DNA from 3 places in the Streptomyces sp. NPDC053755 genome. Region 1 is predicted to be linked to each of the others. Evidence: riboswitches for the same ligand, from Rfam matches in the RefSeq annotation. Region 1 holds a riboswitch; each other region holds the start of a gene.

The links. Region 1 has a riboswitch for cyclic di-AMP ahead of AB0K65_RS13140 (transglycosylase family protein). Riboswitches for the same ligand answer to the same signal wherever they lie in the genome.
Positions count from the first base shown of each region.
Region 2: it holds a riboswitch for cyclic di-AMP, as region 1 does, so the genes downstream of both, AB0K65_RS19035 (LysM peptidoglycan-binding domain-containing protein) here and AB0K65_RS13140 (transglycosylase family protein) in region 1, are expected to answer to the same signal.
Region 3: it holds a riboswitch for cyclic di-AMP, as region 1 does, so the genes downstream of both, AB0K65_RS08500 (C40 family peptidase) here and AB0K65_RS13140 (transglycosylase family protein) in region 1, are expected to answer to the same signal.

Region 1 covers NZ_JBFASK010000010.1:129,562-139,051, reverse strand. Annotated here, with positions in the region: gene AB0K65_RS13170 (cyclopropane-fatty-acyl-phospholipid synthase family protein) at 1-130, opposite strand, end outside; gene AB0K65_RS13165 (NAD(P)/FAD-dependent oxidoreductase) at 359-1,747, opposite strand; gene AB0K65_RS13160 (Ppx/GppA phosphatase family protein) at 2,117-3,040, opposite strand; gene AB0K65_RS13155 (DUF501 domain-containing protein) at 3,037-3,573, opposite strand; gene AB0K65_RS13150 (septum formation initiator family protein) at 3,741-4,232, opposite strand; gene eno (phosphopyruvate hydratase) at 4,333-5,619, opposite strand; gene AB0K65_RS13140 (transglycosylase family protein) at 5,974-6,669, opposite strand; cyclic di-AMP (ydaO/yuaA leader) riboswitch at 6,672-6,886, opposite strand; gene AB0K65_RS13135 (transglycosylase family protein) at 7,102-8,058, opposite strand; gene AB0K65_RS13130 (cytochrome P450) at 8,238-9,490, opposite strand, start outside.
Region 2 covers NZ_JBFASK010000018.1:111,232-120,721, reverse strand. Annotated here, with positions in the region: gene AB0K65_RS19050 (carboxylesterase family protein) at 1-200, opposite strand, end outside; gene AB0K65_RS19045 (hypothetical protein) at 601-1,173, opposite strand; gene AB0K65_RS19040 (PadR family transcriptional regulator) at 1,208-1,591, opposite strand; cyclic di-AMP (ydaO/yuaA leader) riboswitch at 1,946-2,131, shown strand; gene AB0K65_RS19035 (LysM peptidoglycan-binding domain-containing protein) at 2,136-3,035, shown strand; gene AB0K65_RS19030 (hypothetical protein) at 3,230-4,372, shown strand; gene AB0K65_RS19025 (hypothetical protein) at 4,489-5,259, opposite strand; gene AB0K65_RS19020 (Type-2Aa cytolytic delta-endotoxin) at 5,461-6,039, opposite strand; gene AB0K65_RS19015 (phosphoribosyltransferase family protein) at 6,160-7,467, opposite strand; gene AB0K65_RS19010 (CapA family protein) at 7,514-8,623, opposite strand; gene AB0K65_RS19005 (AAA family ATPase) at 8,939-9,490, opposite strand, start outside.
Region 3 covers NZ_JBFASK010000005.1:216,126-225,615, reverse strand. Annotated here, with positions in the region: gene bioD (dethiobiotin synthase) at 1-571, opposite strand, end outside; gene AB0K65_RS08520 (adenosylmethionine--8-amino-7-oxononanoate transaminase) at 623-1,903, opposite strand; gene bioB (biotin synthase BioB) at 1,896-3,167, opposite strand; gene AB0K65_RS08510 (8-amino-7-oxononanoate synthase) at 3,312-4,493, shown strand; gene AB0K65_RS08505 (ATP-binding protein) at 4,707-5,159, shown strand; gene AB0K65_RS08500 (C40 family peptidase) at 5,337-5,813, opposite strand; cyclic di-AMP (ydaO/yuaA leader) riboswitch at 5,817-5,989, opposite strand; gene AB0K65_RS08495 (ABC transporter permease) at 6,503-7,492, opposite strand; gene AB0K65_RS08490 (helix-turn-helix domain-containing protein) at 7,600-8,220, shown strand; gene AB0K65_RS08485 (urease subunit gamma) at 8,361-8,663, shown strand; gene AB0K65_RS08480 (urease subunit beta) at 8,680-9,009, shown strand; gene AB0K65_RS08475 (urease subunit alpha) at 9,002-9,490, shown strand, end outside.

The sequences.
Region 1 (9,490 bases):
CGCGGACGATCAGGACGGGGCCGCCGGCGGGCCCGGCTTCGCTGCCGTCCCAGGCCCGCAGGCGCACCGGGAGCGGGACCCCCAGCAGTTCCTCGGCGAGAGTGGTCAGCCGCAATGCGGCGTCGGCCATGGTGCACACCTCCGTGATGTCGTGCCCCAGAAATGTTCGTCACCACGTAAACACCGTCCGTAGGCGAAACCAGTCCCGCCGTGGCACAACGACTCGGTAAAACACGCGAAGGGCCGCCCGCACCACGGATGGCGGACGGCCCTTACGGGTCATGCGAGGTACTGCGTGTACTGCGTGTGCCACGGCTCCCCGGGGTCTCGCCGGCGGGCGGCGAGGCGGGGCGGCGGGCTAGGAGGCCTTGGCCTTCTCCTGGCTCGCCGGGGCGACGGCGGCGGGCGCCGGAGCCGGCTTGGCCGCCTCGTAGAACTCCTCGCGCGGCGTCTCCATCGCACCGAGGGAGACGACCTCGCGCTTCAGGAACATCGCGAGGGTCCAGTCGGCGAAGACGCGGATCTTGCGGTTCCAGGTCGGGACGGCCATGCCGTGGTAGCCACGGTGCATGTACCAGGCGAGACGGCCCTTGAGCTTGATCTTCATCTTGCCCATGACGATCATCGCGACGCCCTTGTGGAGGCCGAGACCCGCCACCGCACCCTTGTTGGAGTGCTCGTACGTCTTCTGCGGGAAGCCCCGCATGCCGGAGACCACGTTGTCGCCGAGGACCTTCGCCTGGCGCAGCGCGTGCTGGGCGTTCGGCGGGCACCAGGCGTTCTCGACGCCGGCCTTGCGGGAGGCCACGTCCGGGACCTGGGCGTTGTCGCCCGCGGCCCAGATGTAGTCGGTGCCCTGCACCTGGAGCTTCTCGGAGGTGTCCACGTGGCCGCGGGGGCCGAGCGGGAGACCGAAGCGGGCGAGCGCCGGGTTCGGCTTCACACCGGCGGTCCAGACGATCGTGCTGGAGTCGACCTCGAGGCCGTTCTTCAGCACGACGTGGCCGTCGACGCAGGAGTCCATCGACGTCGAGAGGTAGATCTCGACACCGCGGCTCTCCAGGTGCTCCTTGCCCCAGCGGCCCAGCTCCGGGCCGACCTCGGGAAGGATCTTGTCGGCGGCGTCGACCAGGATGAAGCGCATGTCCTCGCGCTTCACGTTGGTGTAGTACTTCGCCGCGTCGCGGGCCATGTCCTCGACCTCGCCGATGGTCTCCGCGCCGGCGAAGCCGCCGCCCACGAAGACGAAGGTCAGCGCCTTGCGGCGGACGTCCTCGTCCGTCGTCGAGTCGGCCTTGTCCAGCTGCTCCAGGACGTGGTTGCGGAGGCCGATGGCCTCCTCCACGCCCTTCATGCCGATGCCCTGCTCGGCCAGGCCGGGGATCGGGAAGGTGCGGGAGACCGCGCCCATCGCGATGACCAGGTAGTCGAAGGGCAGCTCGTAGGCCTCGCCGACGAGCGGCGCGACCGTGGCGACCTTGCGGTCCTGATCGATGGTGGTGACGCGGCCGGTGAGCACCTCGGCTCCGCGCACGACGCGCCGCAGGGGGACGACGACGTGCCTCGGCGAGATGCTGCCTGCGGCGGCTTCGGGGAGGAAGGGCTGGTACGTCATGTACGAGCGCGGGTCGACGACCGTGACGGTCGCCTCGCCGTAACGCATCTTCTTGAGAATGCGTCGAGCTGCGTACAGGCCTACGTACCCACCGCCTACTACGAGGATCCTGGGACGCTCCGTGGTGCTCATGCCATCGAGTATCCACCCCTCCGAGGGGGGTCGCTCGTGCGCCCCTTCACAAGCACTTCGGGCACCTCTGCTACACTCCGCCGCCCACGTGACCGAGGTCATGATGCAGCAAAGGAACCAGGGCGTTACGGCGCACGTTGTTCACCCCCGTTGAACTGGCCTGGAGAGCTGTCGTTAACCCTGAACCACGTGGTGCGTTCACACGATGGAAACAGAGTGCGAACGGGGCTCCGCACCTACGAAAGCGCCCCGGCAGGGGCCCCGGAGGCCCTCAAGACCCCTCTTGGCCCCCCTCGGGGCGCTTTTCCTTGTGAAGAACTTCACGAACTTTCTCGACGGCCCCTCACCGAGGCCGCCGCCGGGTGTCCGTTATGCCACGGACAGGGCGATTCCGTCGAGGATGTCGTGCTCGCTGACGACGACCTCGCGGGCCCCCGTGCGCTCCATGATCTCCAGCAGCACCAGGGCCCCCGCGACGATGACGTCGACCCGCCCGGGGTGGATGACCGGGATCGCCGCCCGCTCGTCGTGCGTGGCCTCGAGCAGCCGCCGGGTGACCTCGGCGACCTGCTCGCGGGAGATCCGGGAGTGGTGGATCGCGGTGGAGTCGTACTCCGGGAGGCCGAGCGCGATGGCGGCGACGGTCGTCACCGATCCGGCGAGCCCGACGAGGGTGCCGGCCTCGGTGATCGGGACCGTCCGCGCGGCCAGGTCGAGCGCGGCCCGGACGTCGGCGCGGACCGCCTCGATCTCGGCGGGTGCCGGCGGATCGCTGCGCACGTGCCGCTCCGTCAGGCGTACGCAGCCGATGTCCACGGACCGGGCCGCCTCGACATGGCGGTCGCCCACGACGAACTCGGTGGAGCCGCCGCCGATGTCCACCACCAGGTAGCGGTCCGCGCCGGGCAGCTCGGCCGTCGCGCCCGTGAAGGAGAACTCCGCCTCCTGGTCGCCGCTGATCACCTCGGGCTCGACGCCCAGGATCCCGGCCACGCCGGCGACGAACTCGTCGCGGTTCTCCGCGTCCCGCGAGGCGGAGGTGGCCACGAAGCGGAGCTTGTGCGCGCCCAGCTCCTCGATCACGGCGGCGTACTCACGGCAGGCGGCGAAGGTGCGCTCCAGCGCCTCGGGGGCGAGCCGCCCCGTCCTGTCGACGTCCTGGCCGAGCCGGACGATCGTCATCCGCCGGTCGAGCTCAGTCAGCTCACCGGTCTCGGGGTGCACGTCGGCGACGAGGAGGCGGATGGAGTTCGTCCCGCAGTCGACGGCCGCGACCCGGGTCGTGCCGGTCATGCCGTCCCCTCCTTCTCCTCGCAGGGGGTGACGCAGGGGCCCTTGGCCCACCACTCCGGCAGCATGGCGATCGCCTCGTCGCCGAGCGGGTTGACCCCGGGGCCGGCGGCCAGCGAGTGGCCGACGAGGACGTGCAGGCACTTCACCCGGTCCGGCATGCCGCCGGCGCTCGGGAAGCCCTCCAGGACGTCGATGGCGTCACGGCGGGCGATGTAGTCCTCGTGCGCGGCCCGGTAGGCGGCGGCCAGTTCCGGATCGGTGCCGAGGCGGGCCTGCATCTCCTTCATGACCCCGTTCGCCTCAAGGGTGCCGATGGCGGAGGCGGCGCGGGGACAGGTCAGGTAGTACGTGGTGGGGAACGGGGTGCCGTCCGGGAGCCGCGGCGCGGTCTCGACGACGTCCGGGTTGCCGCACGGGCAGCGGTGCGCGATGGCGCGCAGCCCGCGGGGCGGCCGGCCGAGCTGCGCCTCGAATGCGGCGACGTCCGCCTCGGTGGGCTCGGTGCGTGCGGTCTGCGGAGGGGGCGTTTCCATGCCTGCGTCTGTCTTCTCGTCGGTGGGCGGTGAGGTGGGCGGCGCGGTCCGCGGTGCGGTGCGCGTGCGCTCCACGGTCCGCGGCGCGCGTCCCCCCTGGGGGGTACGTGGTGCGCGACGCGGTACGTGAGGCTCGGTGCGGGTGCGACGCGTGTGCCGTCGCACCATCATCTCGCGCCCGCGTCCCCGCGGGGCGCGTCGGCGCGGTCGACGCCGTCCCAGAGGTTGGAGTACCACGGGCGGTCGGCCGCGCCCTGCTCGGCGCGGCGGGCGCGCTCCGCTTCGGGGTCGTTCGCGGTGAAGCCGGTCTCGCCGGGAAGGACGTAGTGCAGGTGCTCCCGGGCGAGACGGCGGACGTACGCCGGGTCCTGGAGCCGCGCCTTCTCGTCCCGCAGCTCCTCGACCCGGGCGGCCGCCTCGGCGGCCTGGCGCTCCTGCTCGGCGATCTCGCCCCGCTGGGAGACGTACTGGCGCATGGGATAGGCGAGCGCCACGACCAGCGAGCAGACGATCAGGGCGAGGAAGGCCGCGCGGCCGGTGAGCCGTGAGCGGCGGGCCTGACGGCGCGTCTGGGAGCGGTAGACACGGGCGGCGGTCTGCTCCCCGAGGAGTCTGATCCGGGTCGCGGTCGAGAAGCGGTCCCGGTCCTTCGCGGCCATGTCGTGTCGCCTCCCCTGTCCGTCCCTCACACGCGTACGTCCCCGCACACGGTACGGGACCGGGTGCGGGGACGTACGGAAGCTACCTGCGGGGGGTCGTTCAGCCCTTGAAGCGGGGGAACGCGCTGCGGCCGGCGTAGACCGCGGCGTCGTCGAGGATCTCCTCGATGCGCAGGAGCTGGTTGTACTTGGCGACGCGCTCGGAGCGGGCCGGGGCGCCGGTCTTGATCTGGCCGCAGTTGGTGGCGACGGCGAGGTCGGCGATGGTGACGTCCTCGGTCTCGCCGGAGCGGTGGGACATCATGCACTTGAAGCCGTTGCGCTGGGCCAGCTCGACGGCGTCCAGGGTCTCGGTCAGCGAACCGATCTGGTTGACCTTCACCAGGAGGGCGTTCGCGGACGCCTCCTCGATGCCACGGGCCAGGCGCTCGGGGTTGGTGACGAACAGGTCGTCACCGACGAGCTGGACCTTGGCGCCCAGCTTCTCGGTGATGACCTTCCAGCCGGCCCAGTCGTCCTCGAACAGCGGGTCCTCGATGGAGACCAGCGGGTAGGAGGCGACGAGCTCCTCGTAGTACTCGGTCATCTCGGCGGCCGAGCGGGACTTGCCCTCGAACTCGTACGAGCCGTCCTTGTAGAACTCGGATGCGGCGCAGTCGAGCGCGAGCGCGATGTCCTTGCCCGGGACGTAGCCGGCCTGCTTGATGGCCTCGAGGATGAGGTCGAGCGCGGCGCGGTTGGAGTCGAGGTTCGGGGCGAAGCCGCCCTCGTCGCCCAGGCCCGTGGAGAGGCCCTTGGTCTTCAGGACGGACTTGAGGGTGTGGTAGACCTCCGTGCCCCAGCGCAGCGCCTCGGAGAAGGACTCCGCGCCGATCGGGGCGATCATGAACTCCTGGATGTCCACGTTGGAGTCGGCGTGCGACCCGCCGTTCAGGATGTTCATCATCGGAACGGGCAGCAGGTGCGCGTTCGGGCCGCCGAGGTAGCGGAACAGCGGGAGGTCGGACGCCTCGGAGGCGGCGTGCGCGACGGCGAGGGAGACGCCGAGGATGGCGTTGGCGCCGAGCGAGGACTTGTCCGGGGTGGCGTCCAGGTCGAACATCGCCTGGTCGATCAGGCGCTGCTCGGTGGCGTCGTAGCCGACGAGTTCCGGGCCGATCTGCTCGATGACGGCGAGGACGGCCTTCTCGACACCCTTGCCCTGGTAGCGGTTCGGGTCCCCGTCGCGAAGCTCGAGGGCCTCGAACGCACCGGTGGAGGCACCGGACGGAACGGCAGCACGGCCGGTGCTGCCGTCGTCGAGGCCGACCTCGACCTCGACCGTGGGGTTGCCTCGGGAGTCCAGGATTTCCCGGGCTACGACGACGTCGATGGACGGCACGAGCATCTCCTTCTGGGATGTGACGCTAGATGTGACGCATGCGGTGCAGGGTCGCTTTGGCCTTGCGGCAAGAGCCTAACCGGCTCCGGGGCTCCAGCCCGCCGGGCGCCCGCCCGCTGGGACGAAAAAGGACCCAAGGGCATGCATATGGGGACGGACGAACCCAGAACTACTGGACAGTAACGAGGCCGGGCCGCCGGATGGGCTCCCGGGTGCGGGCCGGGCGGGCCGACGGCGTGCCCGTGACGCGCGGAACCCCGGCCCGACGCGCACGGGGGAAGGGCGCGCCGGACCGGGGTGGTCACCGCGGGAGGGTCGTGGGGCCCGTGGAAGCCGCCGGACTCACACGGGCCGCCGGGCTCACTTCAGGTGGAGCTGCTGGCCCGGGTAGATCAGGTCGGCGTCGTCGACGATGTCCTTGTTGAGCTCGAAGAGCTTCGCCCAGCCGCCCTTGACGTCGTGGGCGGCGGCGATGGTGCTCAGGGTGTCGTGGGCCTTGACCTTGTACTCGCCGTCGCCCTTCTCGACCTTCTTGCCGGTCGGGGTGGTGACGGTCTTCTTGGACTCGGCCTTCTTGGGCTCCGCGGCCTTCGGCGCGGTGCGCTTCTCGCTGCGGGTCGTCGGCTGCTCGGCCTGACGCTCCGGCGCGGGGGCGCTCTCCTCGGCGGAGCCGCCGTCGTACGAGGCGCCGGAGAGGCCCACGCCGCAGCTCGGCCAGGCACCCTTGCCCTGGCCCGCCAGGACCTTCTCGGCGATCTCTATCTGCTGCGACTTGGAGGCCTGGTCGGCGGTCGCGGCGTAGGCGGTGCCGCCGTAGGCGGCCCAGGTGGAGGCCGAGAACTGCAGGCCGCCGTAGTAGCCGTTGCCGGTGTTGATGGACCAGTTGCCGCCCGACTCGCACTGGGCGACGGTGTCCCACTCGGAGGCGGTGGCCGCGGAGGCGGACCCGGCGGTCATCAGCGGGGCGGCCACGGCGACGCCGGCGATGCCGGCGAGCGCGACGGCGCGGGTGGCCTTGGAAGCGCGACGGTGCTTGCCCTTGCTCGAAAGCAGCATGAAGTTCTCCTCACCGACGCCTGCGAGGTGAGCTGTCGGGTTCGGACCAAGTGAGTTGTCCGGCCGCGTGACCAGCACGCGGCTCCACCCCAAGCCGTTCCGGCCGTCTGTCTCGACGGCCGGGACCGGCACTTACCTGGGTCCCCCGCTCCTGCCTACGGCGCTTGCGCGACGACTGTTCCCATCGGCCGACGGCAGGATTCGGCGTTTTCGGTCGACGGGGCCCGCGGTGGCGAGCGGTGTCGACCGTAAACACAGACCCCCACGAAGTTCAAAGACGTCCATAGGGGAGAAATCGCCCCTACGCACCCCTGGGCGAGGGGCGTTTACGCAGGTGAGAAGCGACAGGAGCAGAGTTTGCGGACGTGGCGGGCCAGTTCGGGCAAAGAGACCCATGTCTCACTTACACAGAACCGGACATAGGGCCCCTAACTACCCCTGGGCGGGGACCGTTTCGGGCGACAGGTCGAGGCTCTGACCAGGCAGGATGAGGTCCGGATCGGCGCCCACCGTCCGGCGGTTGGCGTCATAGAGAGCGGTCCAGCCGCCGGGCAGCTCGTTCTCCTGGGCGATCTCGGTCAGATTGTCCCCCGGCTGCACGGTGTATTCGTCCGCGGTGCCGGAAGTGTCCGTGTTGTTCCCACCCGCGCCGGGTGTCGCGCTCTTTGTCGACCCGTCAGTCCCGTCGACACCGGCGGCCCCGTCGGCCGGCGAAGCGTGACGACCGCTCTCACGGCCCGCGTCTGTACCGGTTTCGAGGGTGTTGTCCGCATTGCCCGTCTCTGGGGCGGCGCCTCCGCGGTGCTTGCCGGTGCCGGGGGCGACCGGGGCGGAGGGCGCGGTGGAGGTCCCGGGCGTGGCACCGGTGCCCGGCGCGCCGGTGGTCGCCGAGGCGTCCGGCGACGAGGGCGCGGTGGAGGCGGGAGCCGAAGGCGCGGCCGGGGAGGTCGCGGGAGCGCTGGGGAAGGTCTCCGGCGCGGAGGGGCCGGCCGGGATGCCGGCGGTGCGGTTCGACTCCGCGGCCGGGCCCGTGGGCTCCTCCGGCGTGACCGGCGGTCCCGGGTCGACGTCGGGGACGGTGCCGTCGTTCGTCAGGCCGGCGATGGGGGCGCAGGTGGCCCACTCCGTGCCGCCCGCGGCGAACGCCCGCTCGGCCACCGTGATCTGCTGCGCGCGGCTGGCGAGGTCCGCGCTGGAGGCGTAGGCGAGACCGCCGTGCCGCTCCCAGGTCTCCTGGGTGAACTGGAGTCCTCCGTAGAGGCCGTTGCCGAAGTTGGCACTCCACAGGCCACCCGATTCGCACTCGGCCACCCGGTCCCAGGTGGCGACATCGGCGGCCGAGGCGGAACCCGCGCCGAGCAACGGCAGCGCGAGGGCCGATCCGGTCACACCTGCGGCGACGACTATGGCGGGGGCCTGGCGGGGTCTGCGGTGACGTCCGTTTCCGGAGCGCATGCGAGGTGCCTTTCGCGTGACGGCTGAGACTGCGGTGAACGTAGCGGCATTCGAACGTCAGTCACAAGTCGATGCAGCGGAGATCACGTAAAAGTCACAGTTTTGACGATGCGTCAGGTGCCAGATGGGGTGAACTCCACCGGAAGCGTGCGCAATCCACGCATGATGAGACCTCCGCGCCACCGCAGATCCGCCGGATCGACGGCGAGCCGGAGGTCCGGCAGCCGGGTCAGCAGCGTGGCGAGGGCGATCTGTCCTTCGAGCCGGGCGAGCGGGGCGCCGATGCAGTAGTGGATGCCGTGTCCGTACCCCAGATGCTGGTTGTCGCGCCGGGAGAGGTCGAGGGTGTCGGGCGCGTCGAACCGCGCCGGATCGCGGTCGGCGGCGGCGAGCACGACGAGGACCGGGTCGCCCGCCGGGATCTCCCGGCCGCCGATGGTCAGCGGCTCCGTCGCGTACCGCCACGTGGCCAGTTCGACCGGCCCGTCGTAGCGCAGCAGCTCCTCGACGCCGGTCTCCAGGAGCCCTCGCTCCCCCGCCGCCAGCGACGCCTGGAGGCGCTCCCGCTGACCGGGGTTCCGCAGCAGGGCGTACACGCCGTTCCCGACCAGATTGACGGTGGTCTCGAAGCCGGCGAAGAGCAGGATGAACGCCATCGCCGCGGCCTCGTTCTCGGTGAGGTGCTCACCGTGGTCGGACGCCCTGATGAGGCCCGAGATCAGGTCGTCCCCCGGGTCGAGCCGCTTGCGGTGGATCAGCTCCGCGAGGTAGCCGCGCATCTTCTTCACCGACCGGGCCACCCCGCCGCGGGGACCGCCGCCGTGCCGGATCATCATGCCGGCCCAGTCCCGGAAGTCGTCCTGGTCCTCGGGAGGGACGCCGAGCAGGTCGCAGATGGCGTAGATGGGGAGCGGGAAGGCGAACTCGTGGATGAGGTCGGCGCTCCCCTCCCGGGCGAACCGGTCGATGAGCCGGTCCGTGAGCTCCTGCACGCGGGGCGCGAACTCGGCGACCCGCCGCGGGGTGAACGCCTTCGACACCAGCCGCCGCAGCCGGGTGTGGTCCGGCGGGTCGATGTTGAGCAGATGGGTCATCAGCTCGGCCTTGCGCTCCCCGGGGATCCCGGTCTTGCCCTTGGCGTGCGCGGACTCGGCGTGGTGCGCGGGGTTCTTGGACAGCCGCTGGTCGGCGAGCGCCTGCCGCGCGTCGGCGTAGCGCGTCACCAGCCATGCCTCGACCCCGCTGGGGAGCCGGGCCCGGTGCACGGGGGCGTGCTCGCGCAGCCAGGCGTAGGCGGGGTACGGATCGGTCGCGAACTCCCAGGTGAAGAGCTGGGGAGCGGCGGGGGCACCGGGGGAGGAGGGCT
Region 2 (9,490 bases), on a different contig from region 1:
ACCGGGGCTCCGGGCAGTTCCGCCGACTGCGGGGCGACGGGCCCGAAGCGCGTGCAGTCCCGTACCCCGTCCCAGGGCTCGACGGGCCGGGGCTCGCGGAAGCGGGCGGCCCCGAAGGGCGGTGCGGCGTAGGGGATTCCCCGCGTGACGCGCAGTCCGTCGGTGATCGTTCCCCCGACCTCGCCGAGCTTCGTCGTCACGGTGGCCCCGGTCGCTGACACACCCACAGATGCTCCCCCATCGGTTCGCGGTCCGGCCGGTCCGTCCGTCCGGCTGCACAGGCTTCCACGGCGCCCACGGCCCGGCAATCGCATAATCCGCCGTCGTCGGTGTTCGCGAGTCGGCCACCTCGGCGCGGGCGCCGGTCGTCGTCCAGACCTCTCGGTACGGCGGCGTGCGAGGGCTCCGACGCGGTACGTCGCCCCGTGCGGCCACGCGGGGCCGCACGGTCACGGCAACGGCCGGTCGCGGTCGCGGTCGCGGCGACAGTGCGGAGGTGCGCTCAGCCCGTCGGGGATCGACCGCACACCGCTCCGCCTTCGGGGAGCCCACGGCCCTCCCCTCCTCGGTGCGAGACGGGCCGGTCCGGCCCCGGGCAGGTCACGGCCTGTCCGGCTGGCCCGCCGCGCGCCGGCGAGCCCGTCCGTCGGCGACGGTGTACGCGAGACCCGGAAGCACCAGCGCCACGCTCGCCCCCAGGGGCACGCCGAACAGCGGCTCCACACCGGCGAGCCGGTCGGTGATCACGAGGGCCGGGAGGCCGGCGACGAGCGCGACCAGCCAGCCCCTTCCCAGGCCCAGGGAGCCTCGGCGCAGCTCGAGCGCGACGGTGACCACGGCGATCGCGGCACAGAAGGCCAGGTGGCCCGCGGCGACATCCACGGCCGGCGTCCACCGGCGCAGGTGGGTGATCAGCAGCAGCACGCCCGCGACGAAGGGGATCATGGCCGCGAGGCGCGCCACGCGCCGGTGCAGCGGCCGGCGGGCGGCGGCCCAGGAGGCGGCGAACGCCTTGACGTCCTCCCCGACCACCTCGCGCGGGGTGCGCCCGGCGGCCTCCGCGTCCTGAAGGTGGGCGGCCAGCTCGGCGAGCATGTCGCGGACGGCCGCGTCGTCGATGCCGCGGTACTCCCAGTTGCTGCGGCACACCGCGAGTACACGTTCGGATGTCATGTGGTCGTCTCCCCCGTCGGTTTCGATGGTGCGGTCAGTCGGCCCGGTCAGGCCGATCCGGCCCGGTCGGGCCTGCCAGGACACGGCCGGCCTGGGCGGCGAAGTCCCGCCAGACGGCTCGCCCGCTGTCCAGTTCGGCGCGGCCCGGCCCGGTGAGCCGGTAGTACTTGCGGGGCGCGCCGCCGCTGGCCGACGGCGCCCGGTAGGACTCGACGAGCCCGGCCCGCTCCATCCGGGCGAGCAGGGGGTAGATGCTTCCCTCGCTCACCGGCTCCAGACCGCTCTCCGCGAGCGCTTCGACGAACTCATAGCCGTACCGTGGTCGTTCGGCGATCAGGGAGAGCAGACAGAGGTCGAACACCCCGCGCAGAAGCTGGCTGCGCCGCTGGTCGCCGGCGCCCGGCAGCTCCTTTGTCATGCGGCGCATGATAGTGAGCGACTACCTTGCGCCACAAGGCACCCTTCTCCCCCCACCCTCGTGGGACATAAAGCACCAAAAGGGATATCAAGGGATATTGATGTCGTTTCCTTTTGAGGTTGCACACTACGGTGAATAACGCATAAAAACCGATATCACTCCCCCGGTGACATGAATCACGCCCCTGCCCGGAACGGCCCCCGGCGACCCGGCGACCCCCTGCTGCCCAAGGGAGTTCGGCCCCGGCCTTCCCCGCGCCGAGGGCCACGTCACACCACGGGCACACATTCTGGAATTACCCGCACGGCCAGGGACTTGTTTCCGTCGACATTTCTCGCCTACGGTCACCTGCATTCGAGCGGATCGCCGAATCCTGCCACCGCCCGAAAGACCAACTATTCACCCGTCGGCAGGAGCGGGGGACCCACCTTTCTCTCCGGTTCGGGATTCCGGATCGGATCGGGGTGAAGTCGCACACGTGCGGCCGGGCATCTCCAGCCCGAACCCGACAGCTCACCCCGCAGGCGCCGGAGAGGAACCCATCATGCCTGCACACGGTAAGCACCGGCGCCCCAAGCACCGTCCCCTGACTCGTGGCCTCGCCCTCGCCGGCACCGGCGGCGCCGCCCTGGCCCTGCCGCTGGTCGCCACCGCCGCCGCTCACGCGACGCCCTCCGCCGCCTCCGGAACGCCCACCGGAATTGTCACGGAGAAGACCGTATCCAGCGCCGTGGAAAAGATCAAAGAATCGATTCCCGCCGCCTCGACCCCGGCGCGTTCCTACACGGTCACGGCCGGTGATTCCCTTTCCCTGATCGCGCACGAGCAGGGCGTACGCGGCGGTTGGAAGGTCCTTTACGACATCAACCGAAGCGTCGTGGGTGACAATCCGTCACTCATCCACCCGGGTCTGGAACTGACGCTCCGGAAGCAGGCGGCCGCGCCCAAGGCGCCTGCCAAGGCCGAGACCACGAGCAAGCCGAAGGCGAAGGCCAAGGCCAAGCCGAAGAGCACGGCGAGCACGAGCGCCGACCGCGCCAGCCGTTCGCAGGACCGCGGCGCCGCGCCCGTCAAGGCGGCGCAGGCGGCCGCCCCCGCCGCCGCGCCGGCCGCTCCGCGCTATACCAACGACCTCGACGGCTGGATCCGCGAGTCGCTGGACATCATGGCCTCGTACGGGATCCCCGGCACCTACGAGGGGATCCAGCGCAACATCATGCGGGAGTCCTCCGGCAACCCGCAGGCCATCAACCTCTGGGACTCCAACGCCCTCAAGGGCACTCCCTCGAAGGGCCTGCTCCAGGTGATCGAGCCGACGTTCCTCGCCTATCACGTCCCCGGTACGTCGATGGACCTCTTCGACCCCGTCGCGAACATCACCGCCGCCTGCAACTACGCGGCCGACCGCTACGGCTCGATCGACAACGTCAACGGCCCCTACTAAACGGCCGGTGAGGACGACGACGGCGAGGACCCGGCCGCTCGGGGGCCGGGACCTCGCCGTCGCCGTGCGCCCCCGGACCGGGCCGTAAGCGGTCTGCGGCATTCCGTCCCACGTGCCGACGGCGGAAGGCAGGATGGGCCCTTCGCAGACCCGTGGCCGGGGAGACCGCGGGTCGTCGCCGAAGGGGGAGACAGTTGAAGAGAAGCATCGCCTGGTGCGCCGGCGCGGTCGCGCTGGCGGCTCTGATCACCGGGGCGGGGCCCGCCACGGCCGACTCCGCGACCGCGCGAGCCGGGATCTGCGAGCCGGGACCGAAGGTCCTGCCCTCGCTCGCGGCCTCGGCGGGCGGCGCGTTCGCCACCGAGGGCGTGCACGACCTCGGGCCCCGCCGCCTCGCCGTCGGCGCGAGCGGCGGCCTGCCCGTGTACTGGACCGGCGACCGGGTCCACCCGGTGCCCCTCCCCGCCGGTTACGACGAGGGGGTCGTCCGCGCGGTCAACCGCAAAGGGCTCATGGCCGGCTGGCTGACGCGGCGGTCCGACCGCACGGTGGCGCTGTTCACCTTCCGCAGGGGCGACACCGCTGTCCGCCTCCTCGGCGAGGGCGGGACGTCGGGACAGGCCGACATCGACGTCAACGACTCCGGGGTCGTGGCGGCCGTCGACACCGACGGCACACCGAAGGCGTGGCGGGGCGGACGCCTGCTGCGCACCCTCGCACTGCCCCCGGACTCCGGTCCCGGCACGATCGTCACCCGCGTCACCGGCATCAACGCGCGCGGGGACGTCGTCGGCGCGGCCGAGCGCTCCTACGAGTCGGAGGAGGGCTTCGCCTTCGCCTCGTTCCCCGTCCTGTGGCCGGCCGACGGGGGCCCGGCGCGGGCGCTGCCGGTGGCCAGGGCGGAGTATCTGGTGCACAACCTGGCGGAGGGCGTGGACGACGCGGGGCGGGTGGCCGGGTACGTCTCCGTCAGCGACCGGTTCGACCCCGACCACCAGCCGTGGGTCTGGACGCCGCCGCACGCGGACCACGGCGGCTCCCCCGGCGTGCTCGCCGGTCAGCGGGAGGGCACCTTCGAGGCGGTCAGCCCGACGACGAACGTCTCCGTCGGCACCGCCATGACCCATGAGGAGGGCGCCCCCCTCAAGCCGTACCAGGCCCAGCTGTGGCCTGGGCAGGGCCCCGTCCGTGCCCTGCCGTCCCTGGCCCCCGACGGCTCCGCGCGCGCCAGGGCCGTGTCGGACGACGACCGGGTGGGCGGCGTGGCCGTGGACGCGGCGGGCACCGCCCGGCCGGTGGTCTGGGGCTGCGCGAGCCGCCAGGCGTACCTGTCGTAGCGGCTTCTCCGGACGCGAACCGCCGCCGCCCGGGTCCGCCGGGCGGCGGCGGTGTCCTCGCGGGTCCTCCCCGTCCTGGCCTCGGCCGCGCGACCGCCGGTGAGGACGGGACGGCCTCAGCGTGCGATGTCGGCCTTCGGGCCCATGACGATGACCGGCTCCTTCGCCGGGTCCAGAGCGCGCAGCAGCTCCGGCATCACCTCACGCGCGAGTGAGACGCATGCCTGGGTCGGCCCGCCGTGGTCGACGTGGATCCACACGCCGCCGCCCTTGGCCGCTCCCAGCGGCCTCCTCTTGTCGAGGGGGGTCGTGCCGGGGATCCGGTTGTAGTCGATGGCGATCACGTAGTCGAAGGAGCCTTCCAGTGGCTCGCCGGCGAAGCCCGTGCCCTGGACCGCGAACTCCTCGTCCTGGTCGTACGGCAGCAGCGAGCCGGGGTCCGGAAGCCTCCCGCCGGCGTCGCCGACGCGGAACACGCCGATCGGCGAGCGCAGGTCACCGGCCACGTGGTCGGCGGTCCAGCCGCGCAGCGCGTTGTGGGCGGGCCACGGTCCGGCGACCCGGTTCCACCGCCTGCCGGCGTCCCGCTCGTAGAGCACGGCCGTGGCCTCGTTGGTGGTCGCCGTCTCTCCCAGCACCACCAGGGCCTGGGTGCTGGCCGCGGGGAGGGCCGCACGGGTGGCCGGGCCGACACCCGGGATGCGGTCGACCCAGGCGGCCTGCGGCCTCGGGGCCGGTCGGTCCTGCGGTACGGAGTCGCGGTCGCCGGGTGGTCCCGCGGCTCCCCTGAGGGGTGCGGGGGGTGGTGCCTCGGTGCAGGCGGCGAGGAGCAGCGCCGCGCACAGGGTGGTCGTCAACGCTCGTAGGGCGGCCTTGCGGACAGGCATGGGACGGCATCCTCCGACGCTGGGGGGGGGGGAGCGGAGCAACGCAGCGATCCGTACCCGCTCCGCCTGCGTCTCCTGCCCCCGGTCCGCACACTCACCCGTCCAGGGCACGCGGCGGCCTGACGGGGCGGCGGAGGGCGGCGGCGTCCCTGTCCGGCCCGGGACGGCGGGCCGGGGCGACGGGCGCCCATCGGGTGCGGGTCAGGCGGCCAGACCCAGTTGCTGGCGGACCACGATCGCGTTGAGGCGGATCGTGTACGGGGCGACGTCCGCGATCCCCAGCGCGCCGACCCGTTCCTTGTCCAGGCCGACGGTCACGTCGATGCAGAAGGCGATCGCGTACATGTACGCGCCCGTCTCCTCGTCCTGCAGGGCGAAGAACAGATCGCGGTAGTAACGGGTGCGCTCCTGTGCCTCCTCGTAGTACGAGAGCCCCGGCTCGCCCTCCTGCGCGGCGAGGCCGGTGAACGCGTGGACGAGTTCCTGCTCGATGGTGTCCCAGAAGGACGCGTCGGCGAACTCCTCCGGGAGCGCCTGGCGCACGGCCTCCTTGAGGGAGAGCACCATGACCAGGACCGGGGCGTTCTCCTGGAGCCCCCAGCCCCGGACCATCTTGACGATGGCGCTGTCCGGTATCGCGGAGGCCGCCTCCCTGATGTTGTCGAAGTCGAAGTTGACGGTCGCCGGGGCGATCGCCTCCTGGAACAGCCGGTCGATGACGCGGGCCTGGTCGATATGGTCCGGGCCCACCTCGATGACGGTCTTGAAAGCTGCGGCCATGCACTCCTCCTGGTGTCGCGGTGATCTGCGGTGATCAAGAGGGGTCAGTATGCCGAGGGGAGGCACGGCGGGGCGACGGCGTCCCGCCGTGCGGACGGCGACGGGGAAGGGCGGCCCTCGTCACCGGGAGAGGTGGTCGGCGAACCAGCGGGCGGCGAGGTCACCGACCCGTTCCAGGGTGCCCGGTTCCTCGAAGAGATGACCGGCGCCGGCGACGACGTCGAGCCGGTTCTCGCAGCGCAGTGCGGCACGTGCCTGCTCGTTCAGGTCGAGGACCAGGGGGTCGGCGCCGCCCACGATCAGGAGGGTGGGGGCGCGGACACCGGCCAGGCGCGGGCCGGCCAGGTCCGGGCGGCCGCCGCGGGAGACGACCGCGGACACCGGGGACGCGGGATCCGCCGCGGCCCACAGGGCGGCGGCCGCGCCGGTGCTGGCGCCGAAGTAGCCGATCCCGAGGGCTTCCGTGCCCGGCCTGTCCCCGAGCCACCTCGTGGCCTGGGCGAGGCGCTCCGCGAGCAGCTCCGTGTCGAAGACGTGGGCACGATCGGCGGCCTCCTCCTCGGTGAGCAGGTCGAAGAGCAGCGTTCCCAGACCGGCGCGGTGCAGCATGTCCGCCACGGCGCGGTTGCGGGGGCTGTGCCGGCCGCTGCCGCTGCCGTGCGCGAAGAGGACGACCCCGGTGGTCCGTTCGGGAACGACCAGCCGGCCCGAGACGGCCGCCGCGCCCAGGGGGATGTGTACGTCGGTGTCCTCCCGCTCGGCCCGGGCGGGAGTGTCCGCCCGCGACCCGCCCGGCGGCCGGTGGCGGGCCAGGCAGGCGAGGACCTCCTCGTCGGCGGTCTGGGCGAAGTCGCCGTAGAACTGGCCGATGGCGTAGAAGCCGTCGGGTTCGTGCACGCAGACCGTCTCGTCCGCCTCGCCGTGAACCCGGTCGGACCATCCGTGGGGGGCGACCGGGACGGCGAGCACGATCCGGGCGGCGCCCCGGGCCCGGACCACGCGGCAGGCCGCCAGCGCGGTGGCGCCGGTCGCCAGTCCGTCGTCCACGACCAGGACGGTACGGCCCTCCAGGGGGACCGGCCGGCGGTCCCCGCGGTAGCGCCGGATCCGCTCCTCCAGGACCGTACGCTCGCGTTCCTCCACCGCGGCGAGGTCGCGCTCGGACGCGCCGGTCCCGTGCAGCACCCGGTCGTTGACGACCCGCACGCCTCCTTCGCCGATGGCTCCCATGGCCAGTTCGGGCTGGAACGGCGCCCCCAGTTTGCGTACGAGGCAGACGTCCAGCGGGGCGCCGAGGGCGTCGGCCACCTGGGCGGCGACCGGCACTCCGCCGCGCGGGAGGGCGAGGATCACGACGTCGCGGCCCTTGAGGTGGTCCAGGCGGGCGGCGAGCTGCCTTCCGGCGTCGGTGCGGTCGGTGAAGTACATGGTGTGCTCGTCTCCCTGGTCTGGAGAGCGGACGGGCGGCGGCCCCCTACGGGGTGGCGGTGAGGGCGCCGTCCGGGGCGAGGACGATCCGGACGCCATGAGGTGCGCTGGTCCGGTGGAGGACGGTGCGCAGCCACCGCGTGTCGTCGTCGGAGGCGTGTTCGAGCCGCATGCGCCGGGCCCGCATCGGGATCAGGCGCACCTCCTGGAGTCCGCCGTCCTCGAGGGCCACCGCGACGAGAGGGAGAAGCCGCAGGTCGTCGCGGTATTCGTGGTATCCGGTGATTCCTTCGTAGTCGTTGATCAGGTCGCCGCAGCCGTGCAGGACGAGCTTGCCCCGGTACACCTCCAGCGGCCGTGGGTGGTGCGAGGAGTGCCCGTGCACGATGTCCGTGCCGCCGTCGATCAGGGCGTGCGCGAAGTCGAGGTCGGCTGCCGGGAGGGCGTAGCCCCAGTTCGAGCCCCAGTGGAGGGACACCACGACGATGTCGCCGGGAGCTTTCTCGTCCCGCAGGCGGGAGGTCAGGCGGGCCGCGGCCTCCCGGCCGGGCGCCGCGGCGAAGTGGACGCCGCCGCGCTCCGCCGTGGCGGCCCAGTCGCGGGGGACGCCGCTGGACGACATGCCGAGGGCGAAGACGAGGACCCGGCCGCCTCCGGGGAGGGGGACGACGGCGGGACGACGTGCCTCGTCGGCGTTCCGGCCCGCCCCGGCCGTGCGCAGGCCGGCGCCGGCGAGGGCGCGCAGGGTGTCGTCCAGGCCGCGGGGCCCGTAGTCGAGGACGTGGTTGTTGGCGAGGACGCACGCGTCGGGGCGGACGGCGACGAGGCTCGGCAGGTTGGCGGGGTGCAGCCGGTAGTGGACGGGCTTGCCGGGCGCGGGATCGCCGCCCGCGGTGACGGCCGTCTCGAGGTTGACGAGGCGGACGTCGGGCGCCTCGGTGTCGAGGGCGCCGAGCGCGTCGCCCCAGGGGTAGGCGAAGCCGGCCGGGCGGGGCACCGGCCCGTTCGCGGCCTCCGCGAGGTCGACGTAGACGCGCGCGTCGCGCACGTACTGCTCGTGGAGGGCCGGATCGACGGGGTGCGGGAGGATCTGGTCGATCCCCCGGCCGAGCATCACGTCTCCGCTGAGGAACAGTCTGACCAGGTCAGTGCCCATACGTCCAGGGTAGACGCCGACGTCCGGCGAGGCGGGCCGCCGTCACCGGCACCCCGCCTCCCCGACGGCCGCCCCCGGGGAGTGTCCGGGAGGTATCGGCGTCCGCCCGCGGCCCGGGCGGGACCTGCCGGACACGACCCAGGGCGTGTTTATGAAGTGGCGCCGGCCGCCCGAAGGGCGGGCCCCGCGGCGTCCGGTGCGTGCGATCGCACGGCGGAGGGCCGCCCTCGTACCGGACGTACGTGAACGATCCCGACAACGCGGCGAGCGTGCGTGCCAGGCGTCGCGGGGCAGGCGGGACTCTCGAAACACGCCCTAGAAGTTGCCGTAGTTGACCTGCCAGGTCGGCAGCCCCATGCGACGCCATACCGCGACCACCCGGTCCCGGTCGTCCAGGGAGACCCGCACGGCGTACCGGTGCCGGACGTGCGCGTCGAAGAGTTCGGCCTTGACGATGTCGTCGGGCCGGCCGTCGTCGGATGCCCGCATCCACAGCTCGTCGTACGGCACGCCGTGGTGTCGCAGCCAGGCCTCCGTCATCGCCCGGTGGTCCTCGTTGCGTCCCGACAGGAGCACGATGGTGTCGCGGTGCGCGTCCTGGAAGGCCCGCAGCGCGTCCCGTACGGATCCGTTGAGCAGGTCGAGGTCGCAGCGGGTGAAGTCGTACGGTCCCCGGTCGCCGCGCAGGGCGAGCGTGCCGTCGATGTCGCACATCACCGCCGACGGCAGCGCCGGGTCGGGCACGTACGGCTCGACGGGCGGCTGGTCGTTCAGCCAGGCGTCGGTGAGGCGCCAGCCGCCCCGGGTCGCCTTGGCGTGCTTGTCGGCCAGGATCCGGATGATCTCCTCGCCGACCGGCCGGGGCCG
Region 3 (9,490 bases), on a different contig from region 1:
CCGCCTCCGGAAGATCCTCCAGATTGCAGCGCGCAGCCAGGTCCGGGGACGCCGGCCAGCTGCCCACGACCACACCCAGCTGGCTGAGGCCGCGCGCCCGCAGCGCCTCGGCCGTCAGGGCGGTGGCGTTCAGGGTGCCCAGACCGGCCGGGGTCACCACCAGGACCGGAGCGCCGAGGAGGCGGGCGGCGTCGGCGAGCGTGCCGCCCGCCTCGTCGAAGCGGACCAGAAGACCGCCCGCGCCCTCCACGAGCACCAGGTCGTGCGAGGCGGCCAGCTTCGCCGCCGCCTCGGCCACCCGGTGCGGCCCCACCGGTGTCATGCCCGCCCGCCGGGCGGAGGTGGCCGGGGCCAACGGCTCGGGGAACCGGCCCAGTTCGGTCGCGGTCCCGGCCCCGGAGAGCCGGACGACCTCGTCCGCGTCCCCCCGCTCGTGCGGAGCGAGGCCCGTCTGCGCGGGCTTGAGCACGGCCACCGAACGCCCCTGGCCGGTCGCCACCGCGGCCAGCGCCGCGGTCACGATCGTCTTGCCGATCTCGGTGCCCGTACCGCTGACGACGATGACGGTCATGGTCTGTGCTGTCCTTTCGGAGATGGTGCCGGAGCGCGGGGCCGGGGCCGGTCAGCCCGCCGCGGCCGCCGCGCGCACCGCGTCGCAGATACGGGTCAGATCCTCGTCGCCGGTCACGAACGGCGGCATCACGTAGATCAGGTCACGGAAGGGGCGCACCCACACGCCCGCCCGGACCGCCGCCTCCGTGGCCGCCGCCATGTCGACGTCGTGACCGAGCTGGACGACCCCGATGGCGCCGAGCACCCGCACGTCCCGGACGCCCGGCTGAGCGGCGGCGTCGGCCAGGCCCTCGCGCAGCCCGGCCTCGATCCTCTTGACCTCCACCGCCCAGTCCTGCGCCAGCAGCAGGTCGATCGAGGCGCCGGCCACCGCGGCCGCCAGCGGATTGCCCATGAACGTCGGGCCGTGCGCGAGGACCGGGACCTCGCCCCGCGAGATCCCGTCGGCGACCCGCGCCGTGCACAGCGTCGCCGCCATCGACAGATAGCCGCCGGTCAGCGCCTTGCCCACGCACATCACATCGGGGGACACCCCCGCGTGGTCCGCGGCGAACAGCTCGCCCGTACGCCCGAAGCCGGTCGCGATCTCGTCGAAGACCAGCAGGACGTCGTGCTCGTCGCACGCCTCCCGCAGCACCCGGAGGTACTCCGGCGCGTGGAAGCGCATGCCGCCCGCGCCCTGCACCACCGGCTCCACGATCACCGCGGCGACCTCGTCCGCGTGGCGGCCGATCTCCTCCCGCAGCAGCTCCGCGTACGACTCCTCGTACGCGGCCGGCGGCGCGCCGACGAAGACCTGGCGCTGCAGCACGCCCGACCACAGCTCGTGCATCCCGCCCTCGGGGTCGCACACCGACATCGGGGTCCAGGTATCGCCGTGGTAGCCCCCGCGCCAGGTGAGCAGCCGCTGCTTGCCCGGCCGTCCGATCGAGCGCCAGTACTGCAGGCACATCTTGGCGGCGACCTCGACGGCGACCGAGCCCGAGTCGCTGAGGAAGACGTGCCGTAGCGGCTCAGGGGTGATCTCCACCAGCCGGGTCGCGAGCCGTACCGCCGGCTCGTGGGTGAGGCCGCCGAACATGACATGGCTCATCCGGTCCAGCTGGTGACGCACCGCGTCGTTGAGCACCGGGTGGTTGTAGCCGTGGATCGCGGACCACCACGACGACATGCCGTCGATCAGCTCGGTCCTGCCGTGCACCGGTTCCGCGAGCCGCAGCCGCACCCCGGACGCGGACGCGACGACCAGCGGGTCCGTACGGCCCGGCATGGGGCCGTACGGATGCCAGACGTGCGCCCGGTCCAGGGCCAGCAGCTCGCTGTCACGCATTGGGCGCGAGGTCCGTGCCGGCCCCCCGGCGACGGACCGCCACCAGGTCGGTACGGGCGTTCGGCACCTCGGCGCTCGCGGCCTCGGCGGCCTGCGCCGCCTCCGGCGCGGGACCGCCGCACGGACCGCAGCCGCCACCGGCCTCGGCGTGCGAGCCGCAACCGCCCCCGGCACCGGCCTCGGCGTGCGAGCCGCAGCCCCCGCCGGTCTCGGCGCCCGCGTGCGAGCCGCAGCCGCCCATCGCCGCGGCGAGCGCGTCGGCCCGGTGCTCGGGCAGCGTCGTCGTGCCGGCGCCCTCCACCTCGAAGCCCGCGTCCGCGATCATGTCGAGGTCCGCCTTGCCGGCCTGGCCCTCGCTCGTGAGGTAGTCGCCGAGGAAGATCGAGTTGGCGAGGTGCAGTGCCAGCGGCTGCATCGAGCGCAGGTGCACCTCACGCCCGCCCGCGATCCGGACCTCCACGTCCGGGCAGACGAACCGGACCATCGCCAGGATCCGCAGGCACCGCTGCGGGGACAGGTTCCACTCCTTGGCCAGCGGCGTGCCCTCGAAGGGGATCAGGAAGTTCACCGGCACCGAGTCCGGGTCCAGCTCCCGCAGCGCGTAGACGACGTCGACCAGGTCCTCGTCGCTCTCGCCCATGCCCGCGATCAGACCCGAGCAGGCCGACAGACCGGCGTCGTGCGCCTTCCGCACGGTGTCGACCCGGTCCTGGTAGGTGTGGGTGGTCGTGATCTCCCCGTACGTCCCCTCGGACGTGTTCAGGTTGTGGTTGTACGCGTCGGCTCCCGCGGCCCGCAGCCGCTCCGCCTGGCCGTCCGAGAGGAGGCCGAGGCACGCGCAGACCTCGACGCCCTCGTTCTGCTCCTTGATCGCCTCGATGGTCTTGCCCACCCGGTCCACGTCGCGGTCCGTCGGGCCGCGGCCGCTCGCCACCAGGCAGACCCGCTTGGCGCCGCCGGCCACTCCGGCGGCGGCCGCCTGGGACGCCTCGTCGGGCTTCAGCCAGGTGTACTTCAGGATCCCGGCGGTCGAGCCGAGCCGCTGCGAACAGTACGAACAGTCCTCCGGGCACAGACCGGACTTCAGATTGACCAGATAGTTGAGCTTCACCCGGCGCCCGAACCACTGGCGGCGCACCTTGCCGGCCGCGGCCACCACATCGAGCAGTTCGTCGTCGGAGGTCGCCAGCACGGCGAGCGCTTCTTCACGGGTCGGCAGCTCGCGCCGCAGCCCCTTGTCCACCAGCGTGTTCAGCAGGTCCATAAGGGCTGATCCTGGCCTACGGCACACCCCCCGGCCAAGGAGGAACCGAACAACAGCGCCTGTTTGAGGTGTGTGGATGGCCACACTCTGACCTCGGCCACGGGCCGCTAGGGTCTGTGCGCTGCCTACAAAAGGATCTGCCCCATGCACCGGGACGCGCACATGCCGGACGAGGACACGCACCGTACCCCGTTCGACTGGACGGACACCGAGGCACGCCGCCGCGCGGAGGCCGGTCTCGTCCGCACGCTGCGGCCGCGCGCCGCCGAGGCGGAGCCGCTCGACCTGGCGGGCAACGACTACCTCGGCCTCACCCGGCACCCCGAGATCACCGAGGCCGCCGCCGAGGCCGCCCGGCGCTGGGGCGCCGGCTCCACCGGTTCCCGGCTGGTCACCGGCACCACCCGGCTGCACTCCCGGCTCGAACGCGAACTCGCCGACTTCTGCGGCTTCGAGGCGGCCCTGGTCTTCTCCTCCGGCTACACCGCCAACCTGGCCGCCCTCACCGCGCTCAGCGCCCGTGACTCGCTGATCGTCTCGGACGCCGGAAACCACGCCTCGATCGTGGACGGCTGCCGGCTGTCCCGCGCGGAGACGGCCGTGGTCCCGCACGCGGACCCCGAGGCCGTCCGCAAGACACTCCACGCCCACGGCGGCCGACGGGCCCTCGTGGTGACCGACTCGGTCTTCTCGGTGGACGGGGACAGGGCGCCCCTGACCGAACTCGCCGCCGCCTGCCGCGCCCACGGCGCCGCCCTCGTCGTCGACGACGCCCACGGTCTCGGCGTCCTCGGCGAGGGGGGCCGCGGCGCGCTGAACGCCGCCGGGCTCGCGGGCGACGCGGACGTGGTCGCCACCCTGACCCTCTCCAAGTCGCTCGGCAGCCAGGGTGGCGCCGTCCTCGGCCCGGCCCGGGTCATCGAGCACCTGATCAACGCGGCCCGGACGTTCATCTTCGACACGGGGCTCGCTCCGGCCGCCGTGGGCGCCGCCCTCGCCGCTCTGCGCCTGATCAAGGGCGACCCGGCCCTGGCCGGTCGCGCGAGGACGGTCGCGACCACCCTGCACCGGCTCCTCACCGACGCCGGGCTGACCGCGGCGCGCCCGGACGCGGCCGTGGTCTCGGTGCGCGCCCCGTCGCCGGAGGCGGCACTGCGGTGGGCGGCGGACTGCCGCGCACAGGGCCTCGCGGTGGGCTGTTTCCGGCCGCCGTCGGTTCCGGACGGGATCTCCCGGCTGCGGCTCACCGCGCGCGCGGATCTGAGCGACAGCCAGATCGCCGAGGCGGTGGCCACGATCGTCCGGACGGCTCCGCGCCTGGCCTGAGGCCGTCCGGGGCGCCCGCGCGCACCCCTCCGCCCGCCCCGGGCGGGGCGACGCGGGCACCTCCTGTCCACCCGGGACGGGGCGGAGTTCACCGCTTCGGGCGACAGATGTCTGCATATCTTGGTGGATCGACCCCTATGGCGGCCCGATCGGTGGCACCCTGACGCGAAGTGCAGTCCGGGGCGGGGCCCCGATGGGAAGGACAGCGTCGCCATGGCAGACCACCAGGAAGCATCCGTCACGCTGCCGAGCGATCCCGCCTCGGTGTCCACCGCCCGGAGATATGTCGACGACGTCCTCAGGGAATGGGGGCTCGAGGCCGGCAGCGACACGGCCGACTCGGTGCGGCTGATCGTCTCGGAGCTGGCCACCAACGCCGTCCAGCACACTTTCGGGCAGTCGCCCACGTTCACCGTCGACGTCCGGCTGGAGCGCGGGGAGCGGCTGTGCGTGGGCGTCACCGACAGCCACCCCCGCTGGCCCCGGCGACTCCCGGCCGCGGTGCAGCAGGACAACGGCCGAGGGATGGTGATCATCCGTTTCCTCGCGGCGGAGGCGGGCGGCCGGCTCACGGTCGCCCCGACCGCCGACGGGGGCAAGACGGTCTGGATCAACCTGCCCTGGACGGCGCGGCGCCCCGTGTCGGCCCCGCTCGGGGGCGCCTGACGCGGTGTGAGCCACCTCGAGGCCGGCGGCGCCACCGCGCCCCCTTCGGCACCGCGCCCCCTTCGGCACCGCGCCCGTCCGTCACCGCGCACCCGTCCGACGCTGCGTCAGCCGTCGCGGGCCCGACGGCATCCGTCGGACACCGGCCGCGCGCGGCGGGCGTCCGGCGGCCGCGCGTCAGCGGACGCGGCCGTAGTACACCTTCGAGGACCAGATCTTGTCGAGCTTCACCCAGGAACCGGTCTTGGGGGAGTGCCAGATCCTGTTCTGACCGGCGTAGATGCCGACGTGATAGACCCTTCCGCCGGAGTGGAAGAAGACCAGATCCCCCTGCTGCCTGCTGGAGGCGGAGATGTGCTTGGTCTTGTTGTACTGCTGCTGCGCGGTACGGGGCAGCGACTTGCCCGCCTTCTTGTACGAGTAGAGCGTGAGCCCCGAGCAGTCGAACCGGCTCGGCCCGGCCGCTCCGTACTTGTAGGGCGATCCCTTCTTCGAGGCCGCGATGCTCAGCGCCTTGCCGGCGTGGGACGTCGCGGCCTGGGCCTCCGGTGCGGCACCTGGTGCCAGCAGCGTGCCGCCGACGGCGGCGAGGGTGAGAGCCGAGACGGCTCCGGCCCGGGACAGCAGGGACGGGACATGAATCTGCGCAGTCATGCGCAACCCTTCGTCAGCCGCCTGTGAAGGATGACCTGTCGGGTTCGGGCAGGCGAAGATGCCCGGCCGCGGCTGCGGCTTCACCCCAAGGAACGGCCCACCTGCTCGGTCGTCCCGTGTTGCTCGGGTCCTCCACTCCTGCCGATCCACCTCTGTCGACCAGACGTCCGGGACAGCGGCAGGACTCGGCGTCCGCCCGGACCGCCCCGCCGTGGTGGCGGGGGCTTGTCGTCGTCAGGGATCTTGACCCACATCCGGGGTGAAATCCGAGTTGAAACGGCGATATGTGAGGCTCCTCACCACTGATCCGTTCGGGTGGACAAGTAGGTTTCGTGATCTTCGGAGGTTTGCCCGACGAGCCCCGTACCAGGGGTGGGACGCCCGATTCAGCCAGATGTGTACAGCTGCGCTGCAACCCGCCCCGGCCATATGTAGATTCGTCGACTACGCCGAAAGGGGGAGGCTTTCTGCGCCCTCCGTGGGCCGAGTGGACCTCGACACGACACGCGACAATGTCAACTCGCCGGGGTCCTCGGAAGAGTGACCCGGTCCGCCCGGGCGCTCTCCGTCGAACACGCGGAGCGTGCGGGCCGGGATGTCGGCGTGTACCTCGCTCTCGCCCCGGCGCGCATGCGGAAGCCGCGTGCCCCCGTCCGCTACAGCGGAGGCACGCGGCGGTAGGCGGGGCGTCAGCCCACCGGTGCGGGCCGCGGGGCCGGGGCGGGGCCCGGCTCGGCGGCGGCCCGGGTGCGGCGCCCGCCCAGGGCCACCGCGGCGAGGCCGAGCGCCACCCACACGCCCAGCACCAGCAGCGGTGAGCCCGCGCCGGCGCCGTCGAAGAAGGCCACGGACCGCAGGGCCGAGCCGCCCGCACCCGGCGGCAGCAGCTGGCCGAGCGCGCCCGCGGGGGCCGGCAGCAGTTCGGGCGCGCTCGCCACGCCGGAGAAGGGGTTGCCGAACAGGACCATCAGAGGTGCCCCGAGGGCGAAGCCCGCCCGGCCGAGCAGCGCGGCGAGCCCCGCGAGCGCCGAGCCGATGGCGAGGACGGTGAGCGCGAGGACGCCGGCCTCGGCCCACCAGTCGCCGGTGAGCGCCCCGAGCCAGGTGTGGGCGAGTCCGGCGCCGACGATGCCGGCGAGCGCGGCGGCGCCGCACAGGGCGAGGACCGCCCGTCCGCGCCGCAGGCCCATGACCGTGATGACGATGCCCGCGGCCGTGCCGGCCAGGACGAGGGGGAAGAGGCTCGACCCGAACGCGCTGCCGCGCGGGTCGCCCGCGGGCGTGGATACGACGTCGACGACCTCGACCTGCGTGCCGGCGGGGACCTGGGCGGTGACGGCCTCCCGCAGGAGCCCCGCGACGACGGGGCTCGCGGCGGACGCGGTCAGCAGCCGCGGACCTTGCGGGGTGACGACCACGGCGCCGTATACGACCCGGTCCTCGATCGCCGTGCGGGCGGCTGCCTCGGAGTCGAAGCGGTGGACCTCGAAGGCGCCGTCGCGCTCGGCGAGGCGCTCTTCCAGCGGGGCGGCGGCGGCAGCGGGCCCGGCGACGCCGATCGGCAGGTCGTGCGGCGCGACCCGGGCGGCGGGCCAGGCGAACGCCCACAGGGCAAGGGCCGCGACGACCGGGATCAACACCATCACCGCGAGGGTCTTGCGGGTGCCGTTGGCAGGCATGGCGACTCCCATACAAAGAGAAGGATCGTTCGTTTTACGGCGGTGGAGTCACTGTCCCGCCGGAGTGGCCGCTTGTCAAGAATGAATGTTCGTTTTACATTCGGCCCATGGCTCGCGTCTCCCAGGAACACCTCGACGCCCGCCGCCGTCAGATCCTCGACGGCGCCGCGCGCTGCTTCGCCCGCAACGGCTTCCACGCCACCTCCATGCAGGACGTCCTCGGTGAGGTGGGCCTCTCGGCCGGCGCCGTCTACCGCTACTTCCGCGGCAAGGAGGAGCTGATCGCCGCCATCGCCGCGGAAGCGTTCGCCGGCATCCGCAGCGCGTTCGAGGACGCCTCGCGTTCCACCCCGCCGCCCACCCCCGACGTCCTGCTCGGCTCGGTCCTGCGGCTCTTCCTGGACAAGCGGATCGAGGGCGCTGACCGCCAGGCGTACGCCCGGCTCATCCTCCAGGTCTGGTCCGAGACGCTGCGCGACGAGCATCTCTACGCGACCCTCTCCGAGGGGTACCGCGCCATGCGCGAGGTGTGGTCGACGCTGGTCGACGCCTACCGAGCGAACGGGCTCATGGCGGCCGACGTCCCCGCCGACCGGGTCGCGCGCACCCTCATCGCCACCGCCCAGGGCTTCATCGCACAGCAAGCCCTCTTCGGCGACGTGGAGGTCGAGGTCCTGGAGGACGGGCTGCGCGGACTGATGTCCATGGAGACGCAAAGCCCGAGTTAACGCGTCGGAAAAACTTCCGCCCTAACGTGCAATGTCCGGCCCCGCAGCGCGTCTTTGCAGCTCAACAGAGTGTTGAAGATCGGTAAGGTCCGCTGCTGTCCGGGAGGGAACCGCCCGGTGGACGACGATGAGGTGGAAGCGTGCAACTGACCCCGCACGAACAGGAACGACTGCTGATCCACGTGGCCGCCGACGTGGCCGAGAAACGCAGAGCGCGCGGAGTGAGACTCAACCACCCCGAAGCCGTCGCCCTCATCACCTCGCACATCCTCGAGGGCGCCCGCGACGGCCGTACGGTCGCCGAACTCATGGCCTCCGGCCGCACGGTGCTCTCCCGCGACGACGTCATGGCCGGGATCCCGGAGATGATCCACGACGTCCAGGTCGAGGCCACCTTCCCGGACGGCACCAAGCTCGTCACCGTCCACGACCCCATCGTGTGACCGGGGAGCGACGCCGATGATCCCCGGAGAGATCCTCTACGCGGACGAGCCGGTCACCCTCAACGAAGGGCGTCCCGTCACCCGCCTCACCGTCCTCAACGCCGCCGACCGGCCCGTCCAGGTCGGCTCCCACTACCACTTCGCCGAGGCCAACCCCGGCCTCGACTTCGACCGCGCCGTCGCGCGCGGGCAGCGGCTGCACATCGCCGCCGGCACCGCCGTGCGCTTCGAGCCCGGCATCCCCGTCGAGGTCGAACTCGTACCGCTCGCGGGCCGGCGGGTCGTCCCCGGTCTGCGTGGCGAGACGGCGGGCCCGCTCGACCCGAAGGACGCCGACCATGCCTGAGCTCCACCGCGCCGCCTACGCCGACCTGTTCGGCCCCACCACCGGCGACCGCATCCGGCTCGCCGACACCGACCTGCTCGTCGAGATCGAGGAGGACCGCTCCGGCGGCCCGGGTCGCGCGGGGGACGAGGCCGTCTTCGGCGGCGGCAAGGTCATCCGCGAGTCCATGGGACAGGCCCGGACCACCCGCGCCGAGGGCGCGCCCGACACCGTCGTCACCGGCGCCGTCATCGTCGACCACTGGGGCGTGGTCAAGGCCGACATCGGCATCCGGGACGGACGGATCACCGGCATCGGCAAGGCCGGCAACCCCGACACCATGGACGGCGTCCACCCCGACCTCGTGATCGGCCCGGAGACCGAGATCATCGCGGGCAACGGGAAGATCGTCACGGCCGGCGCCGTCGACGCCCACGTCCACTTCATCTCGCCCACCCTCGTCGACCAGGCGCTCGCCGGCGGCATCACCACCCTCGTCGGC